Fodinicola acaciae: one gene and its partner. The protein of the gene in region 1 interacts with the protein of each later gene in a pairwise test. Links are inferred from orthologs where the notes say so. Each region holds a gene or a part of one and is shown in the gene's direction. Other genes may lie near its edges. The genes, in order: GNX95_RS26740 and ctaD.

Evidence for each region.
Region 2: the proteins of GNX95_RS26740 (region 1) and ctaD interact in binary tests that used the Escherichia coli proteins (3 or more experiments, as listed by UniProt). The link is inferred for Fodinicola acaciae from one-to-one orthologs.

The regions. Positions count from the first base shown.
Region 1 is NZ_WOTN01000003.1:87,714-94,521, forward strand. The notes cover bases 647-3,523. They hold GNX95_RS26740 (pyridoxal phosphate-dependent aminotransferase), read left to right. Parts: upstream 647-1,413; coding sequence 1,414-2,634; downstream 2,635-3,523. Other genes in these bases: GNX95_RS42685 (helix-turn-helix domain-containing protein), read left to right, coding at 647-829; GNX95_RS26735 (hypothetical protein), read left to right, coding at 826-1,404; GNX95_RS26745 (PadR family transcriptional regulator), read left to right, coding at 2,667-2,996; GNX95_RS26750 (hypothetical protein), read left to right, coding at 2,993-3,523. Outside these bases: more of GNX95_RS42685, read left to right, coding at 74-646; more of GNX95_RS26750, read left to right, coding at 3,524-3,964; GNX95_RS44085 (NlpC/P60 family protein), read left to right, coding at 4,347-5,288; GNX95_RS26760 (aminoglycoside phosphotransferase family protein), read right to left, coding at 5,594-6,538; GNX95_RS26765 (hypothetical protein), read left to right, coding at 6,614-6,808. UniProt on the Escherichia coli protein: Shows aminotransferase activity with methionine and histidine as substrates, and to a lesser extent also with phenylalanine.
Region 2 is NZ_WOTN01000002.1:1,467,029-1,473,841, forward strand. The notes cover bases 1,714-4,595. They hold ctaD (aa3-type cytochrome oxidase subunit I), read left to right. Parts: upstream 1,714-2,281; coding sequence 2,282-3,910; downstream 3,911-4,595. Other genes in these bases: GNX95_RS22135 (MFS transporter), read left to right, coding at 1,714-2,096. Also shown: GNX95_RS22130 (DUF2961 domain-containing protein), read left to right, coding at 1-555; more of GNX95_RS22135, read left to right, coding at 744-1,713; GNX95_RS22145 (DUF559 domain-containing protein), read left to right, coding at 4,719-5,627; phosphoserine phosphatase SerB, read left to right, coding at 5,637-6,813. UniProt on the Escherichia coli protein: Cytochrome bo(3) ubiquinol oxidase is the terminal enzyme in the aerobic respiratory chain of E.coli that predominates when cells are grown at high aeration.

The DNA.
Region 1 (6,808 bases):
GGGTCCGACAGTTTCGCCGACCAGCGCGGTGGCGGCTTGACCTTGTCGCAGTGACAAGGTTTCTACTGGCGGCATGACGCTCCTGCGGATCGGCGAGGTCGCGAGAATCGCCGGCATCTCGCCGCGGGCGGTCCGGCATTACCACCGGATCGGCCTGTTGCCGGAGCCGGCGCGGCGGCCGAACGGCTATCGCGGCTATGACATCGCCGCCGTCGTACGCCTGCTGCGCATCCGCCGTCTGATGGACCTCGGCCTGAGCCTGGAAGAGGTCGGCGCGGCGCTCGCCGATGACGACGGTCGCGAGCTGCGCGAGATCATCGCCGACATCGCCGCCGAGCTGGCCGAGCGGGAGGCGCGGATCCGCCGCCAGCGCGAGCGCCTGCTGGAGCTGGCCAGCCGCGGCGGCGACCTGACCGTCGACGCCGGCCTTGCCGAGGTTTTCGCTTTCTGGGACGAGAAAGCCGGCGACCATCCGGCGTACGCACGTGAGCGCCGCGTGGCCGAGCTGATGGCCGCGACCGGCTCGGGCGACGCCGTCGACAGGGCCATGCGCGGCGTCATGGACGACACGCGACTGGTCGAGCGCGGCCTCGCGATCTCCCGGCGCTTCGAGGAACTGGCCGACGACGCCAGCCAGCAGGCGATAGACGACGTGGCCGTCGAGCTGATCGCCTACGCGCGGGAGGTGACGGCACACTTACCGGCCGGCGACGACCAGGCGACCGACGTCGAGGTGTTCCTGAAGGCGGTCGGCTCGGACCTGAACGCCGCGCAGCGACAGGTCTTCCAGCGGCTGACCGGCGAGATCCGGAGATGGGCACAGCGATGACCGCCAACGTCCTCCTGCTGCAGCCAAAGATCGTGGTCGCGCTGGTCCGCTGGATCCTCCGCAGGCCTGACGTTGCGGGCGGCGTCCCGTTCGGCTGTCCGCGGGACACGTTCTTTCTGTGGGCGATCGTGGCCGGTACGGCGGTCGAGTTGGGGGTCGTCGAGTTCCTGCTGGTCATGCTGCGCGTGCCAGTGGGATGGACGGTCGCGGCGGCCGCCCTGCACGCGTACGCGGTGTTCTGGCTGCTCGGGATGATGGCCGGCTTCGCGGTGCGGCCACACCTGCTCACCGCCGAGCACGTCATCGTCCGCGACGGCCTGTTCACCGAGCTGACCTTTCCGTACGAGTCGGTCGCCGGCGCGGTCGCGGCGGTGAAGCGCGCCGACGGGTTCGGTGGCCGCACCGGCCTGAAGGTCCGCGACGGCGTGGCGACCCTGGCGTACGACGACGCGACGGTCCGGATCGACTTCCGGCCGGACGCGGTCATCTTCCGCGACGGCGTACGCGTGGCGACGCCGTACAAGAGCCTGTGGATCAGCGTCGGCGACGCGCCCGGGTTCGTTGAGTGGTTTTAAGCTCTCCGCATGACGGCAGGGCTTGTGACGCGGATGCGGGAGTTTGGCACGACCATCTTCGCCGAGATGTCGGCGCTGGCGGTGCGGACCGGAGCGATCAACCTCGGTCAGGGTTTCCCGGACACCGACGGACCGGCGGAGGTGATCGAGGCGGCCGTCGAGGCCCTGCGGACCGGACAGAACCAGTATCCGCCCGGCCCCGGCATCCCGGCGTTGCGCGCGGCGATCGCCGACCACCAGCGGCGCTGGTATGGCCTGGACTACGACAGGGACTCCGAGATCCTGGTCACCGCCGGCGCCACGGAGGCGATCACCGCGGCGATCCTGGCGCTGTGCGAGCCAGGCGACGAGGTGCTCTGCCTGGAGCCCTACTACGACTCGTACGCAGCCTGCATCGCGCTCGCGCAGGCGGTCCGCAAGCCGGTGCTGCTGCACGCGCCGACCGAGGAGGGCGGCCGGTTTTCCTTTGATCCGGACGAAATGCGTGCCGCGATCACGCCGCGGACGAAGGTGCTGCTGCTGAACTCGCCACACAATCCGACCGGATTCGTGGCCACCCGGGCGGAGTTGGCGGCCATCGCGGAGATCTGCGTCGAACACGACTTGGTGGCGATCACCGACGAGGTCTACGAGCACCTGGTTTTCACCGACGCGGCGGCCTATCGCGACGATCCCGCGGTCGCCGGTGTCCAAAGTGGACATATCCCGCTGGCGACCTTCCCCGGCATGCGGGAGCGTACCGTCCAGATCTCCTCGGTCGGCAAGACGTTTTCCTTCACCGGCTGGAAAGTCGGCTGGGTCTGCGCGCGGCCGGAGCTGGTTTCCGCGGTCACCAAGGTGAAACAGTTCATGACGTACGTGAACGCCGCGCCGCTGCAACCGGCGGTCGCGGTCGCGCTCAACCTCGGCGCCGGCTACTACCCCGAGTTCACCGCCGGCATGCAGACGCGGCGCGACCTGCTGCGCGCGGGCCTGGCCGACGCCGGCCTGACCGTCTTTCGCACCGAGGGGACGTATTTCGTCACCTGTGACGTGTCCAGCCTCGGCGTGACCGACGGCCTGGAGTTCTGCCGGTCGATGCCGGAGCAGTGCGGCGTGGTGGCGATCCCCAGCCAGGTCTTCTACGACCACGGCGACGAGGCGAAACGGCTCGTACGCTTCGCGTTCTGCAAGCGACCGGAGGTGTTGACCGAAGCTGCGCGCCGGCTCGGCAAACTCGGCCACCGCTAGCCAGATATCCTGAGAGTCATTATATTGAGGTCATGGCATCGCGTGACATGACCGAGCCGGCGTTCTTCGTGCTCACCGCGCTCATACCCGGCCCACGACACGGCTATGGCATCGTCGGAGAGGTCCTGGACCTGTCCGGCGGCCGGGTGAAGCTGAAGATCGGCAGCCTCTACGGAGTGCTCGACCGGCTGGTCACCGAAGGTCTGGTCGAGCTGGACCGCGAGGAACCGGAGAACGGCCGGCTGCGCCGCTACTACCGGATCACCAGCACCGGCCGGCACACGCTGGCCGCCGAGGCCGAGCGACAGGCCGCCAACGCGCAGCTCGCGAACGCGCGGCTGGCGCTCGGTGGTGCCTCGTGAACACTCTGGAATGGCGTTATTGGCGCGTCCTGCGGTTGCTGCCGGCCGCGTACCGGCAGCGGTGGCAGGACGACATGGTCGACGCCTTCCTGGAAAGCACCCGGACCGGCGATCCGGAGGCCGACGACTACCAGCGCGACTATGGCCGGCCGAGCCTTTCGGAGACCGGCAGCGTGGTCGCGTTGGCCGTGCGGCTGCGGCTCACCGGTTCGGCCGGCAGCTTCGGCTGGGGTGCGGCCGTACGCCTCGCGGTGCTGGTCATCCTTGCCGTACAAGCCGCTTATGGGCTGGTCACGCTGTCGAACGCGGTGTGGATGACCGGGTGGATTCACTGGCTGCCGACGCCGCCGATGACGGCACCGTCGCTGCTGCCAGCGATCTTCCACGCCGGCTGGTTGGTGGCGTTCCTGTCGTTGCTTCTCGGCTATCGCCGTACGGCCGTGTGGCTGATCGCCGGCGCTCCGGTCTTGAGCGCGATCAGCCAGCTGGCATTCGGCCACGTCGTGGCCGTCGGCACGATCTTCGATCTGATGCCGGCAGCCATCCTGGCGGTGGCCGTCGGATGCGCCTTCCAGGACGGCGTGCCGGCGCCGCGTCCCCTGCCATGGCTGCTCGCGCTCGCCGGTGGCGTCATCGTCGCTGTCGTCCCGTCGGTGACCGGCGGGTTCTGGGTGACGGGCGACAACGTGCTCGCCGGCCTGCTCATCGCCGGGTTGGTCGTCGCGCTCTGCCGTCCGTCGATCCCGGTGTCCCGGCAGCTGGCAATGGTCGTGCTCGCCGTCGCCCTGGTTGGTGCCCGGCTGCCGGCGCTGACCCTCATCGGCTATCAGGTGGTGTCCGAGTCCAGCCTGGCGCTCATGCCAGCCGTGTCCATCTACCTCGCGCAGAGCGTCGCGGTCGCCGCACTTGGCCTCGCCTGCGCGTACCGACTCCGCGGAGTGCTCTCAGCGGAGCCGCTTGGCCACTGACCTGATCTGTGCGCGTGGCGGCGAACCGCCTGCCAGGTCAGACGTGAGGTTGTGTTGCCGGCGGCTCATTGAGTGTGGGGAAATCCCGGTAGAACCGGGCCTCGATTGCGGGATTTTCCCGCACTCGACGCGCAAGTGACGCGACGGCGCGGAAAAGTCGGCCCTCCATGTGAGGCTGATTTCCGGGGGCCCATTTCTCGCGCCCGCGCGTGGGGGACCCCCCGAATTCCATTCTTCCAGCCGGTGCCGACAGTTTCGGCGAGCGCGACGCCTTGCATAGCACGGAAAACGCACCGAAAACAGTTGTCCACAGCCCGATTTTCTGTCCACAGATTCGCGATCCGACCGGTTCCCGGCCGCCGCCGGCCGGCAGGCTGGACGCATGCGCCACCTCCCGCCTCCGCGCTCCGGCCGCGCCGCCTTGGCGGCCCTGCTGTCGCTGGTGCTCGCCCTCGCCGGCTGGCCGGCCAGTGCGGCCGCCGCCGGCACACCGACGCTGATGTGGCCGCTGGACGGCACACCGCAGGTGACCCGCGGCTTCGACCCGCCGGACAGTCCGTACGGCGCCGGTCACCGCGGCGTCGACCTCGCCAGCACGCCGGGCGCGGTGGTGCGCGCCGCCGCTCCGGGACGCGTCGTGTACGCCGGCGACCTCGCCGGCCGGCCGCTGGTGTCGATCGAGCACACCGGCGGCCTGCGCACCACGTACGAGCCGGTCCAGCCGGCCGTCCACGCCGGCGACCAGGTCGGCTACGGCACCGTCGTCGGCCACCTCGTCGCCGGTCACCTCGGCTGCACGCGCGCGGCGTGCCTGCACTGGGGTGCCAGGCTCGGCGGGCAATACGTCGACCCGCTCTCACTGATGGAGGGACTCGGCGTGCCGGTCCGGCTGCTGCCGCTCAACGGCCACGGCCGGCGCGACATCGCACCGGCACGCGGCCTCGCGGTGGTGGCGGCCGCGCGACGCTGGCTCGGCACGCCGTACGTGTTCGCCGGCGGCGACGAGCACGGCCCCACCGGCGGCACCGAGCCGGGGATCGGCTTCGACTGCAGCGGCCTCACGCTCTACGCCTGGGCTCAGGTCGGCGTACGGCTGCCGCACACCGCCAGCGGCCAGCACCGGCTCGGCCGGCCGGTGCCGCCTGGCGCCGAGCGACCCGGTGACCTGGTGTTCTTCCACACCACCGGCGACCCACCCGACTACTACCACCACGTCGGCATCGCCATCGGCGGCGGCCTGATGATCGACGCGCCGCACTCCGGCGCCACCGTACGCATCGAGCCGGTCTGGCCAGCCGAATACGCCGGCGCGCGCCGATACTGACGAGGCCGCCCTGTCGGTTATCAAAAGAAAAGAGTCTCGGTGCATCGCGACGACAAGCGCTCGAACATATGCATCCGTGCACCGACAATCGCGCCATGGCGCAGGTGCGTCTTGCGGATGCTGCGTGACCCTCGGCTGGTCTGGCCGCAGGTCCCCCGCCGACGTGCCCTCTTCGATGTCATCGCTGCGCCCTTCGGTCGACATCGAGGCGCTCAAGGGCGAAGCGGGCGAGGATTTCGCCGCAGGCTGAGCAGATTCCCGGTGGGCACATCTGCTGGCCGGCGAAGGACACCCCTGGGTATTTCTCAGCCGCCTCGATGAGGTTTTCGGCCAGCTGACCGCGGCGCTGTAGCCGTGCCCCGCGTGAGGCGATCCGCCTCGGCGAGAAGGAGGTTGCCAAAGGGCTGGAAGCCGACTCTGACGCCGTTCAGCCCGCCGATCACGCGATGGATCGTTCCCCACTCCCAGATCGCGGTGGCGTCGACGCCAGTACGAGCGGCCAGACGTTCCGTCCTGACCCGCAAGTCGTCGCCGGAGTCGGGGGTGCAACGGACGATGGTCCCGAGGTCACATGCCGGTTCCGCCCTGAGGCCGTCGGGATCTATCAGCTTGAAGGTGGCGCCTTCTGCTTGGAGTGCGTTCGCTTCATGGACGTCGCCGTGCACCAGCACGGACGTTCGACGGTGGTAAGCGCGCTCGCGGCGATCGGCACATTCGACGGCGTCGTCGATCGTCGCCGCCGAACAGGGTCGTGCCAGCTCCTCCCAGAGCCGCGGTATGCGGTGCCGCATCCGATGTGCCAAGTCGGCGCCGGTCGGCAGGTCGATGTCGTCGTCGAGCGGGCGCCAGAGTTGCGCTACGAGGTCACACAACAGGTCGTGTTGCGCGTGATGGTCCACGATCACGTCGTGCATCGCCGGCCCGAGCCGCTCAAGCAGGAGTGCGTCTCGGGCAAGGTCGCGGCGGATCAGCCGTACGCAGCTCTTCCCCGCGGCGAGCTCGAGCGCGGTTGCTTCGTGGCCGAGCTGGCCTCGCCGTCCCGGCACCGCGACCTTCAGGACCGACGGGGTCCCGTCGGCGAGCGTGGCTTCGACGACCAGGGCACCGTGTCCTCCGCGCATCGTCGCGCCGATCGTCAGCGACCAGTCCTGGGCCAAGGAGTCCAGGACAGACGGCAGGCCGTCGAGCCATGCCGCGTGCCCGTCGGCGAGCGCGCTGTTCCGGACCTCATCGGGGATGTCGAGTGTCATCCGATTCATTTTCTCGCACCCGCCGCGGCACGAGGGCAGCACTGCTTGACGCCGGCCGACAAGTACGCTGTCCGGATGGCCTCCACCTCCGAGCACGTCGAGCTGCGCGACGACCTGCTCCGGCTGGTCACCGGCCGGCTGGTCGACCCGCTCGGCATCCTGCTGCAGTCAGAGGCGGCGGTCGCAGGCGTACGGCGGCAGCTGCGCAGCGACGCCGAGATGTGGGCCGCTCAGCTGCTCGGCGACGACCAGGAGCAGGCGAAACGGCTG
Region 2 (6,813 bases), on another replicon or contig:
GGCACGAAATTCGTCCAGGACGGGTGGAAATGGCACGACCATTTCGCCGTGGACAACGAATTTCCAGCGGTCGGCGACGTGAACGGTGACGGCAAGGCGGACATCGTCACCTTCACGCGCAACGCCAGCGGTCAGGTCTACACCGCGCTGTCCGACGGCACGTCCTTCGTGCAGGACGGCTGGCTGTGGAGCAGCGGCACCGTACTCGCCGGCGAGGTCGCCACCGTCGCCGACGCCAACGGTGACGGCCGCGACGACGTGGTGACCTTCACCCGCGGCACGACGGCCGACGTGTTCGTATCAGCGTCCAATGGCACCAGCTTCGCCGGTCGCGCGAAGTGGCACGACTGGTTTGGCGCGAACGACGAACAGGTCGGCACAGGCGACTTCAACGGCGACGGCGTCAGCGACGTGGTCACGTTCACGCGCGGCGACACGGCGGACGTGTATGTGGCGTTGTCCGACCGTACGCAGTTCCTCGGCACCGGCGAGAAATGGCACGACCACTTCGCCGTCGGCACCGAGACGCCCCGACCAACCATCCTCATCCCCTGACCCCGCCGCGTCGGGTGCATCCTGACCAGGGCAAATGCGTCGCGAGGTGACATTCGGTCAGCCGTCGCGGCGCCCGAATGCCACCTCCTTGACCTACCGGATCGATTCAGGAGGTCAACAAGGCTACATCTGGACACTCTGGGACCCTGCCGCTCCGGCTGGCCGCGATTCTCCGGGCGGCCGCGACAATGCTGGCCGGATCATTGCGACAAGTGGCCTGCCGGCCACTGGAGCGACGGCCGGCGGCTCCGGATCATGAGGACGTGACGACCACATCAACGCGTACGCGCCGCCGTACGCTGATCCATCCTGCCTGGCTCGTCGCCGGTGTCGCCTTCCTGGCGGTCATCGGCGCGGCCGGCTTCCGCTCCACGCCTGGCGTGATGGTGACGCCGCTCCAGCAGGAGTTTGGCTGGTCCACCGGCGCGATCTCGGCAGCCGTCTCGGTCAACCTCGTCCTCTACGGTGTGACCTCGCCGTTCGCGACCGCGCTGATGGAGCGCTTCGGACCACGGCGCGTCGTCGCGATGGCCCTGCTGACCGTGGCGATCGGCAGCGGCGCGACGGTGTTCATGACCGCCACCTGGCAGCTCGTCCTGTGCTGGGGGATCCTGGTCGGCCTCGGCACCGGCTCGATGGCGCTCGGCTTCGCCGCACTGGTCACCGACCGCTGGTTCGTCGCGCGCCGCGGCCTGGTGATCGGCCTGCTCACCGCCGCCGGCGCGACCGGCCAGCTCGTCTTCCTGCCACTGCTGTCCACGCTCGCTGTCAACAGCGGCTGGCGCGCGGCGGCGCTCGCCGTCACCGCGATCGCGCTCATCGCCGTGCCGCTCGTCTGGTGGCGGCTCCGCGACCGTCCGGAGGACATCGGCGTGCTGCCGTACGGCGCGACCGAGCCGATCGAGGCCAAGCCGGCCGGCGGCGGCGCGCTCCGCGCGGTCACGGCACTCGGCATGGCCGCGAAGAAGCCGGTGTTCTGGCTGCTCGCGGCCAGCTTCGCGATCTGCGGCGCGACCACCAACGGACTCGTCCAGATCCACTTCATCCCGGCCGCGCACGACCACGGAATGGGGGAGACCACGTCGGCCAGCCTGCTCGCGGTGATCGGCATCTTCGACATCGTCGGTACGGTCCTGTCCGGCTGGCTCACCGACCGCTTCGACTCGCGCCTGCTGCTGATCGTCTACTACACCGGCCGCGGCCTGTCGCTGCTCGTACTGCCGGCGCTGTTCGCCGCGACGATACGGCCGGACATGGTCGTTTTCATCGTGTTCTACGGCCTGGACTGGGTCGCCACTGTGCCGCCGACGGTCGCGTTGTGCCGCCGTTTCTTCGGCACCGACGGGCCGGTCGTCTTCGCCTGGGTCCTCGCCTCGCACCAGGTCGGCGCCGGCATCGCGTCGGTGACGGCCGGATACGTACGCGACGCGCTCGGCAACTACGACCTGGTCTGGTACGTCGCCGGCATGCTCAGCATCCTCGCGGCGATAATCGTGCTCGCCATCCAACGCCGGCCGCGTACGGCCGTAGTGGCTGGGTGAGGACCCGACCCCTGCACGTGCTCTACAGACTGTCGAGGACTATTCTCCTCGCGGAGGGGCAAGTGCTCCTCGCATGCTCGCGAACACGCTGGAGGGGTTTGGTGAGCACGGCCGACAAGCGGGTTGCCCCGACACCCATCGTCACTCGGCCCTGGCCGGTCCGGGAGTCGGTCAAGGGCAGCGCGATGCTGAGCCTGATCCGGACGACGGACGCGAAGACCATCGGCATCCTCTACATGGTCACGTCGTTCCTCTTCTTCGCGATCGGCGGCCTGCTGGCCCTGCTGATGCGCGCGGAGCTGGCTCGGCCGGGGCTGCAGTTCCTCACCAACGAGCAGTACAACCAGCTGTTCACCATGCACGGCACGATCATGCTGTTGCTGTTCGCGACGCCGATGGTGTTCGCGTTCGCCAACTACATCGTGCCGCTGCAGATCGGGTCGCCGGACGTGGCGTTCCCGCGGCTGAACGCGTTCTCGTTCTGGCTGTTCGCCTTCGGCGGCACGATCGTGGTGCTCGGCTTCATCACGCCGGGCGGCGCCGCCGACTTCGGCTGGTTCGCGTACGCGCCGCTCAACTCCGCGGTCAACTCGCCGGGCGCCGGCGCCGACATGTGGATCGTCGGCCTGATGATCTCCGGTCTGGGGACCATCCTCGGCTCGGTCAACATGGTCACCACGATCATGACGCTGCGCGCTCCTGGCATGACGATGTTCCGGATGCCGATCTTCACCTGGAACATCCTGATCACCGCGCTGCTCGCGCTGATGGTCTTCCCGGTGCTGGCCGCCATGCTCGCCGCGCTGACCGCCGACCGGCACCTCGGTGCGCGGGTCTTCGACGCGGACAACGGAGGTGCGCTGCTCTGGCAGCATCTGTTCTGGTTCTTCGGCCATCCCGAGGTCTATATCGTGGCGTTGCCGTTCTTCGGCATCATCACCGAGGTCATCCCGACCTTCAGCCGTAAGCCGGTGTTCGGCTACAAGCCGCTGGTCGGCGCCACGCTGGCGATCGGCGCGCTGTCGCTGACCGTGTGGGCCCACCACATGTTCGCCACCGGCGCCGTGCTGCTGCCGTTCTTCAGCTTCCTGTCGTTCCTGATCGCCGTACCGACCGGCATCAAGTTCTTCAACTGGATCGGCACGATGTGGCGCGGGTCGATCACCTTCCAGACACCGATGCTGTTCGCGATCGGCTTCCTGGTGACGTTCCTGTTCGGTGGCCTGTCCGGCGTACTGCTGGCCTCGCCGCCGATCGACTTCCACGTCTCCGACTCGTACTTCGTGGTCGCGCACTTCCACTACGTGCTCTTCGGCACCATCGTGTTCGCCGTGTACGCCGGCGTCTACTACTGGTTCCCCAAGATGACCGGCCGGATGATGGACGAGCGGCTCGGCAAGGTGCACTTCTGGCTGACCTTCATCGGCTTCAACACCACGTTCCTGGTGCAGCACTGGCTCGGCGCCGAAGGCATGCCGCGCCGCTACGCCGACTATCTCGCGACCGACGGCTTCGCCACCCTGAACACCGTGTCCACCATCGGCGCCTTCATCCTCGGCGCGTCGACGCTGCCGTTCGCCTGGAACGTCTGGAAGTCGTACAAGCTCGGCCGCGTGGTCACCGTGGACGACCCGTGGGGCTACGGCGGCTCGCTGGAGTGGGCCACCTCGTGCCCGCCTCCTCGGCACAACTTCCTTGAGCTGCCGCGGATCCGTTCCGAGCGGCCGGCCTTCGACCTGAAGTTCCCCGACTACGCACCAGGCGCCAAGCCAGTCGCCCGCGCGTCCCAGAAGGAAGTAAGCAGCTCCAAGTAGCCCTTCCGTACGCACGCGCTGACTCGCCGGCGGCCCTGTCAGGTCCCGGCGAGTTTCGCGTCTTCTCCGGCTTTCAGCACGTAGCGCCGCACATTCCCCGGCACTCGCGAGGCCTCGCTGCGGTCCAGTCGCCCTTCGCCGAGTGCCGTGTTTTGTCCGGCTTTCATTGGCTGGCGCGGTTTTGGTGGCGTTGGGTGTCGGCTGGCGTTTTTTTGTGTGTCGGTCGGCGTTCTTTGTGTGTCGGTCGCCGAGTGCCGGGTTCTTGGCGGCGTTCGCCGAGTGCCGGGCTTGTTGCGTCGTTTGTCGAGTGCCGGACTTCTGGTGACGTTGAGCGTCGAGCGGCGAGTTTCCTGTGGCGCTCAGCGAGTGGCGGGGTTTGTGTGGCGCTCGGCGACCGCCGTCTTTTGCTCGGCTTTCGTTGACTGGCGGGGTTTTGGTGGCGTTGGGTGTCGGCTGGCGTTCTTTATGTGTCACTCGGCGAGTGCCGGGTTCTTGGCGGCGTTCGCCGAGTGGCGGGTTTCGGATGGCGTTGAGCGTCGAGTAGCGGGTTTTCTGTGTCGCTCGGCGAGTGGCGGGGTTTTGGCGGCGCTGGCGAGCGGTCGGCGCTGCCGGCATGCTGGCGGACTGCCAGCGCTGGCGGTGCGCGGGACGTGCAGAGGCCTGGCGAGGCCCGGACGAGCGGAGGCCTGGCGATGCAGGGGACGTGCCGAGGTCGGCGCGCCGATTTTTGAGATGGAAAGTATGTGGATGATGTTGAATCTGTGGATAACTCTGCGGCTACCGCACGCCAAACGCGCATGCTGGCGACATGACTATTCCGTATCGACAGATTCGCGGCCTCACCGCGGACGACGGGCTGATCAGCTCAGCTGACCTCACCCGTGTGATGTCCAGCAGAGAGATCCAGCGACTAATCACCCTCGGTGCACTCACCAGGGTCGTTCAGGGTGTGTACGCTCCGGCGCAGACGAGCGTCGACATCGCGGTGAAACTGCGCGCACTCGACCGCAACGAGCCCGGCCGGTTGATCGGCTGTTTCGCCACCGCAGCAGAGATCCTTGGAGTCGGCGTCATCGTTGACGAGACGGTACACGTCATTCCGCGCAGCGGCAGGCCGGACCACTACGAAGGCGTACGCGCGCATCGCATGCATCTGCAGGACGACGATGTCGCGCAGTGCGGTGCCGTTCATGTCACGGCGCCGGCGCGTACGGCGGCCGATCTGGCGCGACTGTCCGATCGGCTGGATGCGATCGCGGTTCTTGACGCGGCGATGCGAAAATGGCCAACCTTGCCGGCACAGATCTCGGCGGTCCTCGAGCGTGCCGATGGCCTGCGTGGTGTCAGGCAGGCACGTGAGCTGCTTCGACTCGCTGACCCCGGAGCCGAGTCACCGATGGAGAGCCGCGCGAGGCTCCGGTTCCATGATGGCGGACTGCCGCCTCCTCAGACCCAGGTGATCGTGCGGGACGAGTACGGCGAGATGCGGCTGGATTGCGGCTGGCCGGAGGAGCAGGTGGCGGCCGAGTACGACGGAGCCGCCCACGACGACGCTGTCAGCCGGCGTGCCGATCGTCACCGCCACAACAGGCTGCGTGCGCTCGGCTGGGAAGTCTTCGTCTTCACCGACATCGACGTCTACCAGCAACCTCAGCGCATGTGCGCACTGATCAAGACCGCCTTGGCAGTGCGTGGCGCCGTTCGGCGGGCCAGTTAGGCTGGTGGGGTGGCTGAACCGATCCGGGTGGTGTGTACGGTCACCGGCACGGACCGGCCGGGAGTGTCGGCGGCGCTGTTCGAGGCGTTGACGGCGTACGAGAGTGACTCCGCCGTACGCGTCGAGGTGCGTGACGTCGAGCAGGTGACCATCAGAGGCAAGCTCACGCTCGGCGTCAGCCTCGCGGTGCACGGCGACGCCGGAGCGCTCGCCAGCCAGCTCAACAAGACCTGCGCGCGGCTCGGTCTGACCGCCGAGGTGGTGATCGGCGCGACCAAGCCGGCGAAAGCCAGGAAAACCAGGAAACAACACGTCATTCTGCTGGGCCGGCCGCTCACCGCGACCGCGTTGGCGGAGGCGGCGGCGAGGATCGCCGAGCTCGGCGGCAACATCGACCGGATCACCAGGCTGTCCAAATATCCGGTCACCAGCCTGGAGCTGATCGTCTCCAGCACCGACGGCGTCGAGTTGCGCAAAGCGTTGGCGGAGGCGGCGAAAGCGACCAACACCGACCTCGCGGTCGAGCCGGCCGGGCTGGCGCGCCGCGCGACCAGGCTGGTGGTTTTCGACGTGGATTCCACGCTGATCACCGGCGAGGTCATCGAAATGCTCGCCGAGCACGCCGGCCGTGGACCGGAGGTGGCCAGGGTCACCGAGCAGGCGATGCGCGGCGAGTTGGATTTCGCCGAAAGCCTGAGGGCGCGGGTCCAGCAGCTGAAAGGTCTCGACGCGGGCGTCATCCAGGCCGTACGCGCCGACCTGCGGCTGACACCAGGCGCGCGCACTTTGGTGCGTACGCTCAAAAGGATGGGTTATCTCTGCGGCGTCGTCTCCGGCGGCTTCACTCAGATCACCGACCAACTCGTCAACGACCTCCACCTCGACTTCTCCGCGGCCAACACGCTGGAAATCAGGGACGGAAAACTCACCGGAGAGGTCGTCGGCGAGCTCGTCGACCGGCCGGGGAAAGCCAAAGCGCTGCGGAATTTCGCCGCGGCGGCGAGGATTCCGATGAGCCAGACCGTCGCGGTCGGCGACGGCGCCAACGACATCGACATGATCACGGCCGCCGGACTGGGCATTGCTTTCAACGCGAAGCCAGCGCTCAGAGCGGTCGCCGACACCTCGCTCAACCAGCCCTACCTGGACGCCATCCTGTTCTTCCTCGGCATCAGCCGCGACGAAG